DNA from 3 places in the Paenibacillus sp. JMULE4 genome. Region 2 is predicted to be linked to each of the others. Evidence: riboswitches for the same ligand, from Rfam matches in the RefSeq annotation. Region 2 holds a riboswitch; each other region holds the start of a gene.
What was found. Region 2 has a riboswitch for cyclic di-AMP ahead of EXW96_RS03420 (amino acid permease). Riboswitches for the same ligand answer to the same signal wherever they lie in the genome.
Positions count from the first base shown of each region.

Region 1 (5,331 bases), on a different contig from region 2:
GTAAATTCAAAGATCAGCAGAATCACAAAGCCGATAACGGTGAGTGCCCCTGTAGTGCTCAGTACGACTTTTGAGTGAAGCGAGAGCTTTCGGGTTTTATGATATTCCAGCAGATCCGCAATGACAATAAAGCCGATTCCGCCAAGCACGATCAGAATGATCGCCACCAAATTGACAATCCAATCGTAAGCCAGATGAGACATGCTGCCGAATGGCTTATGGATCGCGCCGAATAAATCGAAACCTGCATTATTAAAGAATGAAATGGCATGGAAAATGCCGTAATAAATCGCCTGGCCGGGTTCCATCTCGAACGACCAACGGACCGAAAAAATCACCGCCGCTGCAAACTCAATCGTTAAAGAATATAAAAGAACCTTGCGTATTAACCGGACGATCCCTTCCATGCTGCCCTGATTCATTGCCGTCTGCAGCACCAGACGTTCTTTGAGCGAAATCTTCCGCTTGAACACAAGAGCGATCAAAGCGGCCATCGTCATGAAGCCGAGTCCGCCAATCTGAATCAGCAGGATAAGGACAAGCTGCCCGAACGCGGAAAAATACGTGCCTGTATCCACCAGCACGAGTCCCGTTACGCATGTCGCTGAAGTAGCTGTAAATAAAGCGTCCAGGAAGGGCATGGACTCCCCGCTGACCGTTGCAATCGGCAGTGAAAGCAAGACTGCGCCAATCATAATAATCAAAGTGAAGCCATATACCAAAATTTGCGGCGGTGACAGCCTCATAATCAATCCAGGTTTCAAGCCTTGGCACGTCCTTTCCGTCTCCCGGGAGCATCAAATCTGCTCCGTCCGCCTGCTAGCGGATGACTTCATTCTCGAATGTTTCGATCTGTTCGTTTGTTCCAATCACGACCATAACGTCGCGCTCTTCGAAAGTATCTTCCGCTGTAGGCGCAATGATGACACCGTTCTTTCTATTGATCGCCACGACACTGCATCCGTAACGCGCCCTGGGATCAAGCTCCTTCAGCGTCCGCCCGGCAAGCCTTTTGGGTACGGCCAGCTCCGCAATGGTGTAGTCATTGGACAGTTCAATATAATCAAGCAAATTGGGAGAAACGAGTTGATGCGCTACGCGTATCCCCATATCCCGTTCGGGATAAATGACCCGGTCAACCCCGATTTTGTTCAGCACTTTGCCGTGAAGCTCGGACAGCGCTTTGGCTACGACCGTTTTGACCCCAATGTCCTTTAATAGAATCGCAGTAAGAATGCTCGCTTGAATATCGTTGCCGATCGCCACCACCACGCAATCGAAATTCCGGATGCCCAGCGATCGGATCACCTCTTCTTCCGTCGAGTCCGCTACCACCACGTGCGTCAGCTTGTCGCTCATCTCCTCCACCGCTTCTTCGTCCACATCGATGCCAAGCACCTCATAGCCCAGTTTCAGAAGCTCCTCGGCAAGACTTGAACCGAATCGTCCTAATCCAATGACTGCGTATTGAGTGTTTTTCATCCATTCGTTTCCCCTAACCAATCGTAATTTTGCCTTCCGGATATCTGTACAATTCCTTCTCCGCCTTCGGACCCAGTGCATAAGCCAATGTCAGCGGACCCAGACGTCCGGTAAACATAGTAAACGCGATAAGGATCTTGCCGAGATCCGACAAATCCGGTGTTAACCCCATCGACAAGCCAACCGTGCCAAAGGCCGATGTCACTTCAAACAAAATCATCAGGAACGCATGATCCTCCGTTGTAGAAAGAATCATCGTGATCGTGACGACCAGCGCCAAAGCGACCATCGTAATCGTAACGGCCTTCAGAATCCTTTCTTTGCCTAACCGGTGACGGAAGAGTACAATGTCTTCCTTCCCGCGGACCATCGCGATCATCGCGCCGACCAGCGTGGTAAAGGTCGTCGTTTTGATCCCTCCGCCTGTAGAGCCGGGAGAAGCACCGATGAACATCAGAATGATGATAAAAAACTGCGTCGCCTGCCTAAGCCCGGCAATATCAAGCGTATTGGCTCCAGCTGTCCGCGGTGTAACGGATTGAAACAGTGAGGCAAGTATTTTGCCGGACCAGTCGAGCGGTCCAAGCGTTCTGGAATTCGTAAATTCGAAGATAAATATAATCAACGCCCCGATTCCGATCAAAAAACCGGTAGCGCTTAGCACCACTTTGGTATGAAGCGTCAGCTTTTGGTTCCTTCTATAATCCATGAGGTCCGACAGAACGACGAAACCGATTCCACCCAAAATGATGAGTCCCATCGAAACCGCGTTGATCACCGGATCAGCTGCATAAGCCGTCAAGCTGCTGAATTTTCCCGTTACCGGCCCGAAAATATCGAAACCGGCATTGTTGAAGAAGGAGACGGCATGAAAAATACCATAATAAGCCGCTTTACCGGGACCCAAATCAACCGACCATCGAACAGCGAAAATAACGGCAGCCGTAAACTCAATCGTGAGCGAATAAATCATCACCTTACGGATTAACCGCACAATGCCTTCAAGACTGTTCTGGTTCAGTGCTTCTTGCAAAATAAGCTTTTCTTTAAGTGAGATGCGCTTTTTCAGGGCAAATGCGAATAAGGTAGCCATGGTCATAAACCCGAGCCCGCCGACCTGGATCAATAGCATGATAACCATCTGGCCGAACAGGGTAAAATAAGTGCCCGTATCCACAACGACAAGTCCGGTTACACAGGCTGCCGATGTCGCCGTGAATAAAGCATCCAGGAAACGCATCGGTACACCGCTGGCCGAGGCCGCGGGAAGCGACAACAGCATGGAGCCGATCAAGATCATAACAGCAAAACCGATGACCAAAATTTGCGGAGGCGTGAGCTCGACTTTCCTGGCAATGGTTTTCATGAATGCACCCCTATTTGACGTTTCAGGCAACAAAAAAGACACTGGAAACCCAATGTCAATTTAAGGTTCCTGTAATTCAAGCCTACGAGGTTAGCTGTCGGATTCGGATGTACAGGCACCCTATCAGCGGATTGTATCCGCTGAATTCACCCCTAAACTCATGGTTCCCCCGTTTTCCTTTAGAAATTCGGCTCGCTGTTCAATTGATATGAATTATAATCCTCTTTTCATTGAAGTACAAAGCCTTGTTTCACCTGAATGCACCGGATTTCGCAAAATTACGACATATGTAAGCGTTTTTATAGGTGTGGCGCTTCGCTTTGCTGAATATTGCCTCGCGTAGCTCTTGTTATCATTGGATTTGCTTATGGAATGTATGCTACCTTAAAAGAATAGACTGTTATTATCCCATATCTGCTAAGGAGCATTTCATGCCGAAACGACGATTCGAACCTCCACTGCTGCTTCTGGCCGTCCTTGGCCTGATGCTGTACCTGGGCGTTACGTTTGCCTCCGCCTATTTGGACAAGACTCGCCTCCCTAAAGACGATGCCGAAGACCTTCCCGTCGTTACAAAGCAGCAAGCGGCGAATGCTGCGATGAGCTTTGTCCGCAACCGCTTTGCGATAGGACCAGGCGCACAAGCCCATACCTTGTACCAATCTTACCCGGTAAGAAACGGCTATTTGCTAAAGGAGCAGCTATACGATCAATACAAGAAAAATATGAAGGACGATTTCCCCTCGAATATTTTGAGGTGGAGATTAACGACATCGAAAAGGGCGCAACGTACTATGTGGCGGTGAATTATAAAACCTTGGCCATATTCGGATTCTCGATGAGCCGGACCGCAACCGCCAGAAGCGAATCCGTAAGCTCTCCGGATGCCGGCCTCCTGAAGACGGCGAATACCGCCATTCGGGAGATGGGCTATGACCCCGCGGAATTTGCATTGACGGGCGAATCCGGGCGGGCCGGGAACGGAAGTCTCATCTTCCGTAGCAAGACGGAGCGAATAGGCGAAGCCCCGCTGGAGCTTCACCTGAAAGTGTCCGGCAGCCGGGTCACTGCGTTTGAGCCGGTATTTACGGTTCCGGATGCGTTCATGGCCTGGCAGGAAGCGCAGGATCGCCGTTCCGCTTTAATGACGCGGATCAGTATCGGAATCTCGCTTGTGATGACACTCGCGGCGCTGATCCTTGTTGTGCGGCGGCGGCGTGACATCCGCTATGCGCGCGGTGCGCTGCTCACGTTTTTCTTCGTGGCGATTTATATCGTCAACAATTTTAATATGATCCCTGCTTTCCGAACGATGCACGGAAGCGGACCTTCCTGGCCAGTAGCCCTGTTTTACTTATGGTTCACCAATATTGTTGTCGGACTGATGGCCCTTTCGACGTATTTGGCCTTGAGTGCGGGGCGGCGGCTCTGGCTCGACCGCGGATGGAATCCCTGGCCGGTTTGGCGGGACTCTGTATTCGGAGGCGAGGTATGGAAAGCGGCGGTACGAGGTTATTTCATTTGCTTGTTCATTTTGGGCCTGCAGCAAACCATGTTTTTTATCGGTACCGAAGTGTTCGGCGTATGGACGGTCAGCGACCCGGCCGACTCCGTATACAACATGACCTATCCCGGTATATTTCCGTTGATGGCCTGGGTGGCCTCCATCTCCGAAGAGGCGGTGTACCGGCTGTTGGGCATCGCCCTCATGCTGAAGCTGACACGCAGCCGTTTCCTGGCCGTACTGCTGCCGAGCGTCATCTGGGCGATGAGCCATACCCAATACCCTATTTACCCGGTGTACACCCGATTGGTCGAGGTGACGGTCATCGGATTGATATTCGGTTATGTATTCTTGAAATATGGCTTGCTTACCGCTCTGTTCACCCATGCGTCCATGAACAGCATCCTGATGGGGCTCTCGATCATGTTCGTCGGAGAGCCCGAACAGGTCGCTATCGGCGCGGCTTATTTGGCGGCGCCATTGGCTATCGGCCGGGTGCTGTCTCTGCTGCACGCCGGATTCAATCGACGGCCCCCGTCGTTTCCCCCGCTGAATCCTTCGCCGGATCCGAATCCGCACCCTGGCTCCGGCCATTTAACGCCGTTATGATTTGCTCCGCCAGCTTTGGACCGATACCAAGAGGCTTAAAGTCTTCAGGCTTGGCCTCTTTTATTTTTTTCAGGGAACCGAAATGCCTCAGCAGCGCTTTCCGCCGTTTCTCCCCAACGCCGGGTACGGCATCCAGCTGGGAGACGACCATCGACTTGGCCCTCGTTTCCCTGTGGAAGGTGATCGCGAACCGGTGCACTTCGTCCTGGATGCGCTGAAGCAAATAAAATTCCTGGCTGTCGCGCGGCAGGGGCACAACCTCGGCCGGATCGCCCATAAGCAGCTGCGCGGTTTTGTGCTTGGCGTCTTTTACCAAACCGCAAACGGGTATAAAGAGTCCGAGCTCGTTCTCAAGCACGTCCACCGCAGC
Region 1 covers NZ_SGWF01000011.1:21,817-27,147, reverse strand. Annotated here, with positions in the region: gene EXW96_RS05415 (TrkH family potassium uptake protein) at 1-746, opposite strand, end outside; gene EXW96_RS05410 (potassium channel family protein) at 820-1,482, opposite strand; gene EXW96_RS05405 (TrkH family potassium uptake protein) at 1,496-2,848, opposite strand; cyclic di-AMP (ydaO/yuaA leader) riboswitch at 2,913-3,051, opposite strand; gene EXW96_RS27295 (hypothetical protein) at 3,280-3,654, shown strand; gene EXW96_RS28265 (CPBP family intramembrane glutamic endopeptidase) at 3,606-4,961, shown strand; gene uvrC (excinuclease ABC subunit UvrC) at 4,873-5,331, opposite strand, start outside.
Region 1: linked by a shared signal. The riboswitch ahead of EXW96_RS05405 (TrkH family potassium uptake protein) and the one ahead of EXW96_RS03420 (amino acid permease) in region 2 are both predicted to bind cyclic di-AMP.

Region 2 (5,331 bases):
GCTGCAGCAATATATTGCTTTTCATGGCAAGGTCGATCATGAGCTGAAACGGGTCGAGCTGCGCTATGTCAAGCCGGAGGCGAACCGGACGCGGTTTACCAACGATGCGGCGCCGAATGTCAAGCCTGTTGCCAAATTCACCGTGGACAAGGAAGCGTACCGGATCGGCGAACCGATTCATTACAGCAATCTCAGCTATGATCCGAAGGGAACGGAACTAAGAGACATTCAATGGATCGGTAATGCGCAGGCGATTTTCACTCCGGGACTGTACAAGGTTTCTCTCACGGTAAAAGACAGCCTTGGCAATGTCAGCGATACGTATTCCCGCAATATACTCGTCAAGAACGAGCCTTACTTGGATGCGTTTGAGCACAAGGTATATTACGCGCCTGTTGGGACCTACGTCCGGGAGGAAGAAGCGGTGCTTCGCAAATATTTGCGCGGCATCCCGCAGATTCCCAAGCAGGAGCAGAAGCCTGCGGACCGTCCTCTGATTGTGAGCGACAGTCCGGAGACGTTTACGGAGAAAGGCTTTTTGTACCAGGAGAAAGTCAACGGGAAAGCCCGGTTGTATGCAACCCATGTCAACGGTACGGATCGAAAAATGAAATTTGCCATCATTGTACGAAATAGCGATCCTGTCCGCAGTGTTACGATCAAGACGACCAATCAAGGGGAGGTGTACCCTTCGATCTACGCTAACCTGATGGGCAATGAACCGACGATTGAGTTTCTGCAAGGGAAAAGGGCTGTGGAAACGATGGTGCTCAGGCCGTACGAAACGGCTTATTATAAAGTCATGCCTGATTTCTACCCTGGACAAGGGATGAATGTGCTCTATGATGTAGAGACGGACGGTGAGGTGTATTTTTCTTTCGCAGCGATGGAGCAGGAGGATGGGCTCGATACGATCGGCGTATTCCCGAGATTGGCTTATAAAGGGAATGTCCGAGGGACGTTCAGCGGTTCGGAAGTGCAATGGAACATCGATGCTTCCTCGATCCGGAGGCCTTCGAGCTTCGCGATCGGCGACGGCACGTCGGATCAATTTGTGACCGGAACGGACTTCTTCAGCCAGAAGCCTGCGCTCAATCTGGGCAACTACGGGGTGGTTTACAAAATCCATATCGATGCTCCGCCGAAAATGTCCGTGCTGATTCTTCCGCGCGGCGGCGTGTTTAGAGGTCCGTTCCTGGTGAATGGCAAAATCGTTCAAGCCCCGCCGTCGGGCGTCATGATGGATTATCAGGGATATACGATCATTGCCAGGACGAATGGGACCGAACCGTCGCTGGATCTGGAATTTTCTCCGGCCTCGGGATCGGCATTCCCGATCGACGTCATTTTTTATCCGCTTAATCGTAAATAAAACAAGGGTACCGCCTCTAAACGGTGATAAAGGAGTGCCGACCTCGGGTCAGCGCTCCTTTTTTAGTCGAATATACAGACCGCGGGAGGTCCGTGAGATTTCCGCATATCGTTTTCTTATCTCCCCTATAATCAAGCGGAAAAGGTTTTTCGTTTTGTGGGGTCAGCGTTCAGGATTTCAATGTATCGGAGGAGGAGATCGTCAAAAATAGCTTCCCACGATTGGGAAAGGGCGTAAAGCCTGCTTTCCTGGCCAAAATCCCATAACCGGTCCGGATATTCCAGCATAGATGTAATCGCATTTGCGAAAGCATCGGAATTACGGGGAGGACATAACAGGCCGGTTTTGCCGTGTTGAATGATTTCCTGTACCCCGCCAGCTTTGGCTCCGATGACGGGAGTGCCTGATGCCATAGATTCCAGTACCACATTGCCAAAGGTTTCGGTGCCGGAAGGGAATACGAACAAGTCGGCCGACGCATACAGTTCGGCTAGATTCTCTCCTTTCATATAACCGGTAAAAGTAACATTCGATGGGGCTTCCGCTTTCAAATCTTTCAACAGCGGGCCGTCGCCGACCAACAGCCAGCGGACATTGCCGCTAACATAAGCGGGTAATTTCTTCATCGTTTCAAGCAAAATGTCCAAATCCTTCTCAGGTGCCAAACGGCCAACATATAGGAAAATATAACGTTCGTCGATCTTATATTTTTCGCGGATCAATCCGGTTTTTTTATCGGGGTTGAAAAGACGGCAGTCCACTCCGCGCTTCCATAAGGCCACGTCTCGAATTCCATGTTCTTCCAATTTTTCGGCCGTTTCAACGGACGGAACAAAGGTGGCCAGACACGATTGGTGGAACCAGCGGATATAGCGCCATAACAGGGAAGAGGCGAATTGCAGGTGATAATAATTCAGATAGCGGTCAAAGTGCGTATGGTAAGAGGCAACGTGAGGAATAGCATATTTTCTCCCATAATAAAGTCCGCAAAGCCCTATATTAAAGGGCGTGGCGATATGGATCAGGTCGGGTTGAAATTGCTGGAGCTGGCTGTGGATCGTGAAATAATTGGGAAGCGCAATCCGGCATTCCGGATAGAGGATGAAGGGGAGGCTGCTAAAAGACAGGATATTGCTTGTGAAAAAATCCTCCTCCGTGCATTTGGGCACAAAAATCCGGAGTGAAATATTTCGTTTTTCCAGATGTTCGACCAGTCTTTTTAACGTCAATGCAACCCCGTTCATTTGGGGCCAAAAGGTGTCGGAGAATAAAGCAATTCGCATCATACCCCTCCTCAACAATTGGATATAGGTTTAAAATACCTCATATTTATCAATCCATTGTCAGAGGAATATTAATTCGGAGTTAAATTAGCTGCGGGATATGGCAGCCTCCAAACTGGAGGCTTATCTTTGAATGGATTTCATTTTCTCTATAGTCTCCCTGGTTGACCATGAAGCGTTGGCAATCATGCGAAAATTGGTTTTTGCAGCCTTATCCCCATCCAAGCCGTTTATTTTTGCGGAAGCTGTGGCATCGTGAACCACGGCCACTTCAAATCCTTGTTCAATGAGTTCGCGCATATGAGATTCAATGCACAGATTTCCGGACATACCTGCAAGAATGACGCGGGTTATTCCCTGTTTTCGCAGCTGCAAAACCAAGTCGTTGGCTTCGGGTCCGAAAATTTTATGCGGACTGGTGATAATGGTTTGTCCATCTTCTAGATAAGGCTTATATTTATCCAGAAAGTCGGCACCCGAACCTTGAAAGCCTTCAAGCGATAATGGACCTTTTCGCTGATACATTTTGATATCGTGCATCACATGTTCCATAGCACCCCCAAATAACCATTTTTGGTCATAGGGATAATAGTAATGAGGGGACACAAATACTTTAAACTTATTCTTTTTTGCTGTTTTTAATAATAATTCAATGTTCTCAATCGTGTGATTTTCAGCAACGCTGTCTTTCACTAAATTCCATGCTGCACCTTTCGGGCTTAAAAAGTCATTTTGCGGATCTGTGATCACCAAAGCGGTATGGCTTTGATCCACCTGCATTCCCGGCGATGAAAATGGTGCGGTTTGTGCTGCTGCAACACCATAAAGATCAACAAAGACAAGAAACGAAAACACAAAGGAACACTGCAGTATTTTTCTCATGAGGATTCCCCTTTCATGGGTATACTTGGTATACGCACCCTATTATGTGCTTTATTCCATGGCTTATTCAAATTCAGCTGGGAACAAAAAGGAATGGGAAAACAACTCCAATCCATTGGTTTTCAAGCATCCGCAACAGCCCGCAAACGCAAAAATCCTGAAATATAAAGAAAATCCATGAGATTTGAAGTAAAACAAAGAAAGCGATCTATAAAAGCGTCTCATTTACAAAGCAATTTATATCTAGCAAAGGTTTTATCCGATTTCTTGCTTTGCAATGTTGTCCTGTAAGGTGTAAGATTCAACCATTGAACATATCACCTTGCTGAATTTCCAAACAGGAAAACGGGGGAACCAATAAGGACATATATTTGGATGTCCATGGGGTGAATCGTGCAGGAACATGTTTATTCCGCACGTAGGGCTGCTCTCATAGCCCGAATCCGACAGCTAACCTCGTAAGCGTTGTATGAGAGAGGAGTTGAACGTGCTGTCTGCTGATAGGCAAACACAGAGCTCAAGCCTCTGTGTTTTTTTGTTGTCTAAAAACGGGATAGGTTGGAGGATGATTGATTAACAACACATTTGGAAACCATAAGTAAAGTTTCTTCCTGGAGATTTAAGGGTTTTTTTGTTGTGATGATCTTGTTTACAAAACTCCTTAATAACTACCTGAACATATCGGACGAACTGCGAATCGACATGGATGAGGAAAAACCAGTGATAAAAGGCAGCACGATCGTCGTTCCCGTAGCCGGCATTACCCGGGTGGTTATGAATTCGCTCAGCTATGCCAAGTCTCTAACCAATCATGTTGTCGCCGTATATGTCGGATTTGACGATGAGGATATCGCACGGATGGAGAAGAAATGGGAAACGGATCATATTACCATATTAATTCCGCAATTCATTACCAGGCATTGGTGGCATTATTTCCTCCATAATCAGACCGGGTTACTGTTAAGGGCTTACTTATTCAATCATAAAGACGTCGTGATCGCTACAGTGCCTTACCATCTCCATAAATAACCGGAAGGAGGCCGCAGATGAACTCAAGATATTTGGCCGGACTGTCATTGGCCTTTATGACCGGCGGCTTTTTAATCACTTTATTTCTTCAGGAGACTCCTTTGGTTGCTCTGTTGAAAGGCGGCTTTGAAGCCGGTTTGGTCGGCGGCATTGCGGATTGGTTTGCCGTGACCGCTCTTTTCCGTCATCCTTTCGGCATACCGGTGCCGCATACATCCTTACTCCTTAAGAATAGGGACAAAATTATCCAATCCTTGATTTTGGCGTTGGAAAATGAGCTGCTCAACAAACAAAGCATCGAAAACAAACTCCGGCAGCTCCAGCTTTTGCAGCTCGCTTCATCCTCTCTGGCTAAGCTGCTTGGCAAACGGAAGGTACGGGTAGGCCTATTGGATCTGTTGATCCGATGGGTTTACCGGTTGCCGCTCGAGAAAGCGATTCCTTATCTTCAGTCGGAAATAGCCGCTGCGATCCGAAGAGCGGATGTGGGATCTGCAGCCGATGCCATCCTGACGAAGGTGATCGAGAACAGATTCGACGAAAAGGCGTTGAATTACGTCCTGCATAAAGCATCCGACTGGGCGAAACGTCCGGATACCGGGATGATGTTGGGAAAGTTCGCAAGCGAAAAGCTCTCCGAAGTAAAAGCGGGGGGCTTAACGGGGTTTGCTTTACAGGCATTTGTCGGCTTCATGGATGAAGAAAAGCTTGGCAGCTTCCTCCAAAACTTGATGCTTTCAGGAATTCGGGGTCTCCAACATACAG
Region 2 covers NZ_SGWF01000010.1:244,206-249,536, forward strand. Annotated here, with positions in the region: gene EXW96_RS03405 (stalk domain-containing protein) at 1-1,372, shown strand, start outside; gene EXW96_RS03410 (glycosyltransferase family 4 protein) at 1,504-2,658, opposite strand; gene EXW96_RS03415 (cysteine hydrolase family protein) at 2,779-3,537, opposite strand; cyclic di-AMP (ydaO/yuaA leader) riboswitch at 3,851-4,018, shown strand; partial or broken gene EXW96_RS03420 (amino acid permease) at 4,171-4,566, shown strand; gene EXW96_RS03425 (DUF445 domain-containing protein) at 4,584-5,331, shown strand, end outside.

Region 3 (5,331 bases), on a different contig from region 2:
CGTCAGCCGTTTCCACTGCGCATCGGTCTTGACGGCGTCGTTAATCCGGATCGTCACGGTATAAATCTTTCCGTTCTTTTCAAACACGTATTCGTTCAAGGTGTACGGAACATAAATTTGTTCAGTCCGTTATCGTGCTCGCTTTCGTAGCCGCTGAACCACAATTCGGGTGCTTCATCATCCATTTCCCCCTACCATTCATTTCCACGTCCACTAAAATCTATCATATCCTCTAATGATCATCAACAGTAATTTAAAAGGCTGCCGTGGGGAGACCACGACAGCCTGGTTCGTTCTTTGTTCCCTATCAGGCATCGGCAGCACAGCGAAAACCGATATTGCCCGTGGAACTATCCGGTGTATTTTTACTGCGCGCAGCGACTCTGTACCGGTTACAATACGATTTGTGGCACAAATAGGAACCTCCGCGCAGCACTTTTTCCTGACCCGTCGCCGGACCAAGCGGGTTAACAAGCGGGTCTGCCGTATGATTCGCAGCAAACCAATCCGAGCACCATTCCCATACGTTCCCGGAAACATTATATAATCCGTAACCGTTGGGTTTAAACGCATGGACAGGCGCGGTTCCCGCATACCCGTCGCTGCAGTTGTTTTTATCCGGAAACTTGCCCTGCCAAATATTGCAGCGATGCTCCCCATCCGGTTTGAGGACATCTCCCCACGGATAACGTTTTTGCACAAGACCTCCTCTTGCCGCGTACTCCCATTCCGCTTCGGTCGGCAGCCGTTTGCCGGCCCATTGGCAGTAGGCATTCGCATCATTCCAGGAAACATGGATCACCGGATGGTCCATGCGGTCATCAATGTGAGAATCCGGACCTTCCGGATGCTTCCAGCATGCGCCGTTCACAACCCACCACCAGGGGGTCTGCTGAACCGCTTGCGTCACACCTTTCGCCGTTTCGGCGGAAACGAACAAATGAAACACAAAGGACCAGCCAAAAACCTCCGCTTCCGTGCGATAACCGGTAGCATCGACAAATGCTTTAAATTCTGCATTGCTCACCGCGTAAGGATCGATATAAAAAGAATCCAGTCTAACCGAACGAACGGGGCCTTCGCCATCTTGGGCAAACCCTTCCTGATCCGCGGTTCCCATTAAAAATTCACCGCCGGGCAAATAAATCATGCCTTCTTTAGGATCTTTGGCCGAGCGTTTGCCCTGCAAGGGCAAAGAATGAGAATCCGGCTGGCCCGAAACCTCTCTGCCGGCCGTGCAGCAGCACGGTTTTTTTCCATTCATTTCAATCCTCCTCCACCGTTCAACGGAGGTCTTATCCCTTCGGACGGCCATGACCGAATTCCGCAGGATGTCTCCGTTTTAGCTCTGTAATCGCATGACCGCGTCCTGTCTGTTCCAACCACTGCGCATACTTCGGCAAAAATCCTTTGGCATGATAAGGTCCTCCCTCTTTCATCACCGTCCAGAGCAGATCTGTATCGAAAGGCATCGTCTCCATCATGTGGTCATGCCACTCATTTAAATAATATACCGCATCTCGGCAAACTTGGCGATGCTCCGCAGCCAGATTCGTTTGCTCATAAGGATCGCTGTCGAGATCGAATAGCATCTCTTGATCGAATAAATGGTACCCGTCATGATACGTTCGGACATAGAGCCATGACCCGAAACGAACGCTTCTTTGGCAGACGTGCGCACATTGCGAAACGACCAGATAGTCGCGTCCCGCCTCCTGACCCTTCAGCAGGGAGGCTGCAATCCACGCCGGCAGAGGATCGCCGGCAAACGGATTGCCGAAATCTTCCGGCGCCCGGTACGGCGTATGAGGGTCCCAATAGTTCACATAAAGAAACCAGTTGTCCTTCCGGGCATTGTGCTCAATCCAATTCAGTACGGCAGGCGTCACTTCCTCGGCCGATTCCATTCCGCATTTGCCGGTATTATGGATTTCATTGAAGCCTGCATAAAACGTCCAGGACGAATGCCGTTCCGCAAAAGGACTGACCAATACCGTCTTTAATCCGGCAGAAGCTATGTCGCATTAAAATATCATGGCAAACAAAAGGACTGCTGAGACATTCTCAGCAGTCTGTTCTTTTAGTCCGAATTAATTTTTGATAAACATCTGTACCCACACGCCATTATAATAAGCCACTCCGATTTTGTTGAAGTTCGGGCTCATAATGTTTTGACGGTGTCCCGGACTGTTCATCCATGAATCCATTACCTCTTGCGGTGTTCTTTGCCCTTTGGCAATATTTTCACCCGCGTAGGTATAACGGATGCCATAAGAGCGCATCATATCAAAAGGAGACCCATAGGTAGGAGAATTATGGTCAAAATAACCTTTTTCATACATGTCCTTTGCCTTGTCTAAAGCCACCTTCGTCAATGCACTGTCGCTGGCAAGCGGGCTTAAACCGGCTTTGGCACGTTCCTGGTTCACCAAATTTACCACTTGGCTGGCATAAGAAGACTGTGTCGTGCTGTCTGTTCCTGTTCCCTGCTGCGATCCGTTACCCGAACCGTAACCCGAGCCTTTACCTGAACCTGTACCGTAACCTGAACCTGTACCGTAACCTGAACCGTAACCCGAACCTATACCCGTTGACTTACCTGGAATATTAAGCACAATTCCTGGCCATATTAGATTTGGGTTAAACAATTGCGGATTCACCGTAATAAGCGATTTCAGGCTGATACCGTATTTCTGGGAGATCGCCCACAGGGTATCGTTGCTTGATACCGTGTGCGACGGAGCAGCTGAAACCGCGCCGGCGCCAATGATCGGGCCAAGTGCCAAAACACCTGTCAAAACCAACTTCTTAAAACCTTTCACTGCATTCCTCTCCTTTTTACGGCCTGCGAGGTTAGCTGACGGATTCGGGTCAAAGAGCAACCACCCGGCCACCATAGTGGCTTCACCCCAAGGATATGGGTTCCCCCGCGCTTACAAATTAAGCTTCGGCCTTTTTGATGTCGCATTCCTAAACAGGAACGGAAACCATTGTAACACGGATACAATGAGATTTCATGACACAAAGTTTACCAACTGTCCCCTAAGCTAGCGAATTTTTGAGAGAAACCCCCGGCGGCAGCACAGCTTCAACGCGGGCCCGCAGCATGGGCTGCCTGTGCAGCTCTGCACATAGAATGGCCACGATCCCCCGATCCTCACGGGAGCGAATCAATCGTCCCATCCCTTGCCGGAGCCTCAGCAGCATATAAGGCAGATCGACCTCTTCAAAAGGAGACTCCGCCGCGCTGCGTTTGGCCATAAAGACCGGATCTTGAGGCGGAAAAGGCAGCGACCATATGATGACATTGGACAAGGACGGCCCCGGTACGTCGAGTCCCTCCCACAAGCTGACGGCGCATAGAACACTCGTTTCGTCATGCTGAAAAGAAGCGATAAGATGGCTGATTTCCTGATCGCCTTCAAACAAGAAGCGCATTTTCCCGAAGAGTTCGGGATACGACGCAATCTCCCGTTTAAACCGCTGCAGTTCGGCTTTCGCCGGAAACAACAGCAGCGCTCTTCCTTCCGTTCGTTCGAGCAGCGAGACAGCGGCCTCCATTTTCTCCGAAAATGTCCCGCCGGCAGACCAAAGAGGCGCGATCGCTTCCATTTGCCGTTCGTATTCATATGGAGAGTCAACGGAAAAGGACAAATATTGCTCGATCCCGAGACTTTCCGCTACATAACGGAAGGAGCCCTCCACGGATAATGTGGCCGATGAAAAAACGATAGGCATGCTCGAGCCAAACACCCGCTCCCGAAGCACTTCCTTGACGGTTCTCGGCATGATCACCAAAGCCGCTCCGCTCCCGCTTTCCGTCAACCAGCATACCAATGACTCCGATCGCTGGAAAAGACTCAATGCTTTCTGCATCATTTCAAGATGCTCTTCGACAATGCGGAGCTGATATTCATTCAAGGTGTGAAGACCGCTTTCAAACACGAGCTCTTCTTCAATCGCTGCAAGCACCGTCCGGAACCGGTGTATTTCCTGAAGCAGCCGATCGTCGAGCAGAAGCTCCTTCCGGTCCGAACCGGGAATCTCTCTGCTCCGGCGCCTTAACCAGTCAAACATCGTCTCGCTTTGCGCAATCGCCTCGTCAATGAGCACAGCCAATGATTCGCGTATTTCCCCCTGCAGCAGCCGGGTAATCAGTTCTTCAAACACGTCATGCTTTAATTTATAGGTCAGCGCCTTCTGCGCGGCAGATTCCAGCAAATGCCCTTCATCAAATACGACCGCACAGTGATCCGGCAGCAGCGGCAGCTGCCCTTCCCGCTTCCTGCTCTCATACGTCCACACATGCTCCATGTAAAAATCGTGCGAACAAATGATCAAATCGGCAGATCGGCGGTAATGCTCGCGGGAGAGCGTTTGCCCGCAGCGGTGCCTTTTGTCGCATACGAAGCAATCCTGGAAAGCATCCCAATTGATCTTGCTCCATTGCTCGTCATTCAAATTCGGATATTGCTTCCGGTCGCCGTAAGCATAAAACGATTGCAGGGTTTCATGAGAATGAACAAACCCGGGCAGCTCTTCGTATAATTGCTCGAACATTTCCGCATCCTCGTCCCTGAATCTCGCTTTGTCCAGCTTGACCAGACAAAGATACTGGTCCGCAGACTTCCCCAGCCTGGCGTCAACGGCCAGGCTCAGGTGCTTCGCCAGCTTTACGATATCCCCTTCCGGCTTGACCAGTTGTTCAATTAAAGACTCGTCCGCACAGGCGATCACAGCCGGCTTTCGCATATAACGGGCGTAACAAATCGCATATAACAAATAAACAAGCGTTTTCCCCGTCCCCACTCCCGCCTCCGCAAAAATGGTTTGTTTCTCGGCAAACGCCCGTTCCAATTGGAAAGCCATATAAATCTGTTCATCGCGGACTTCGAAACCTGCTTCCGGCAGAATATCGTAAAAGACATCAGCTATCCATTCGCCGGCCTGCCGGATGAACGGTTGAGAATGATCATAAGTAAAAGGGTAACGCTCCACTATGATTTTGCCTCCATGATAATCAAAATCGAGAAGACTTTTCTTCCATATGACAACCCCATATTATCACACGGTCCCGGCAGATATGCAACAAAAAAACAGTCCAAACCTCCTATAAAAAAGGTTTGGACTGCCGGATCAGGACATTACATGGCTATCTTCTGGTCCAGTTTGCCCTGTAAATGAACAAGTCTCATCAGAGCGGTTGCCGCTTGGGCTTTGGTCACTTCTCCCTGCGGATTGAACTTCCGGACGGAACCATCGAGCACACCCAGCTGAGTGATCAGCCAGACGGCGCCTTTCTCGGCAATGAGTTCCGAATCCTCGAAATTC
Region 3 covers NZ_SGWF01000012.1:300,306-305,636, forward strand. Annotated here, with positions in the region: gene EXW96_RS28060 (hypothetical protein) at 1-99, opposite strand, end outside; gene EXW96_RS11070 (formylglycine-generating enzyme family protein) at 308-1,264, opposite strand; partial or broken gene EXW96_RS11075 (sulfatase) at 1,296-2,009, opposite strand; gene EXW96_RS11080 (CAP domain-containing protein) at 2,091-2,822, opposite strand; cyclic di-AMP (ydaO/yuaA leader) riboswitch at 2,828-2,963, opposite strand; gene EXW96_RS11085 (ATP-dependent DNA helicase) at 3,043-4,998, opposite strand; gene EXW96_RS11090 (YcdB/YcdC domain-containing protein) at 5,145-5,331, opposite strand, start outside.
Region 3: linked by a shared signal. The riboswitch ahead of EXW96_RS11080 (CAP domain-containing protein) and the one ahead of EXW96_RS03420 (amino acid permease) in region 2 are both predicted to bind cyclic di-AMP.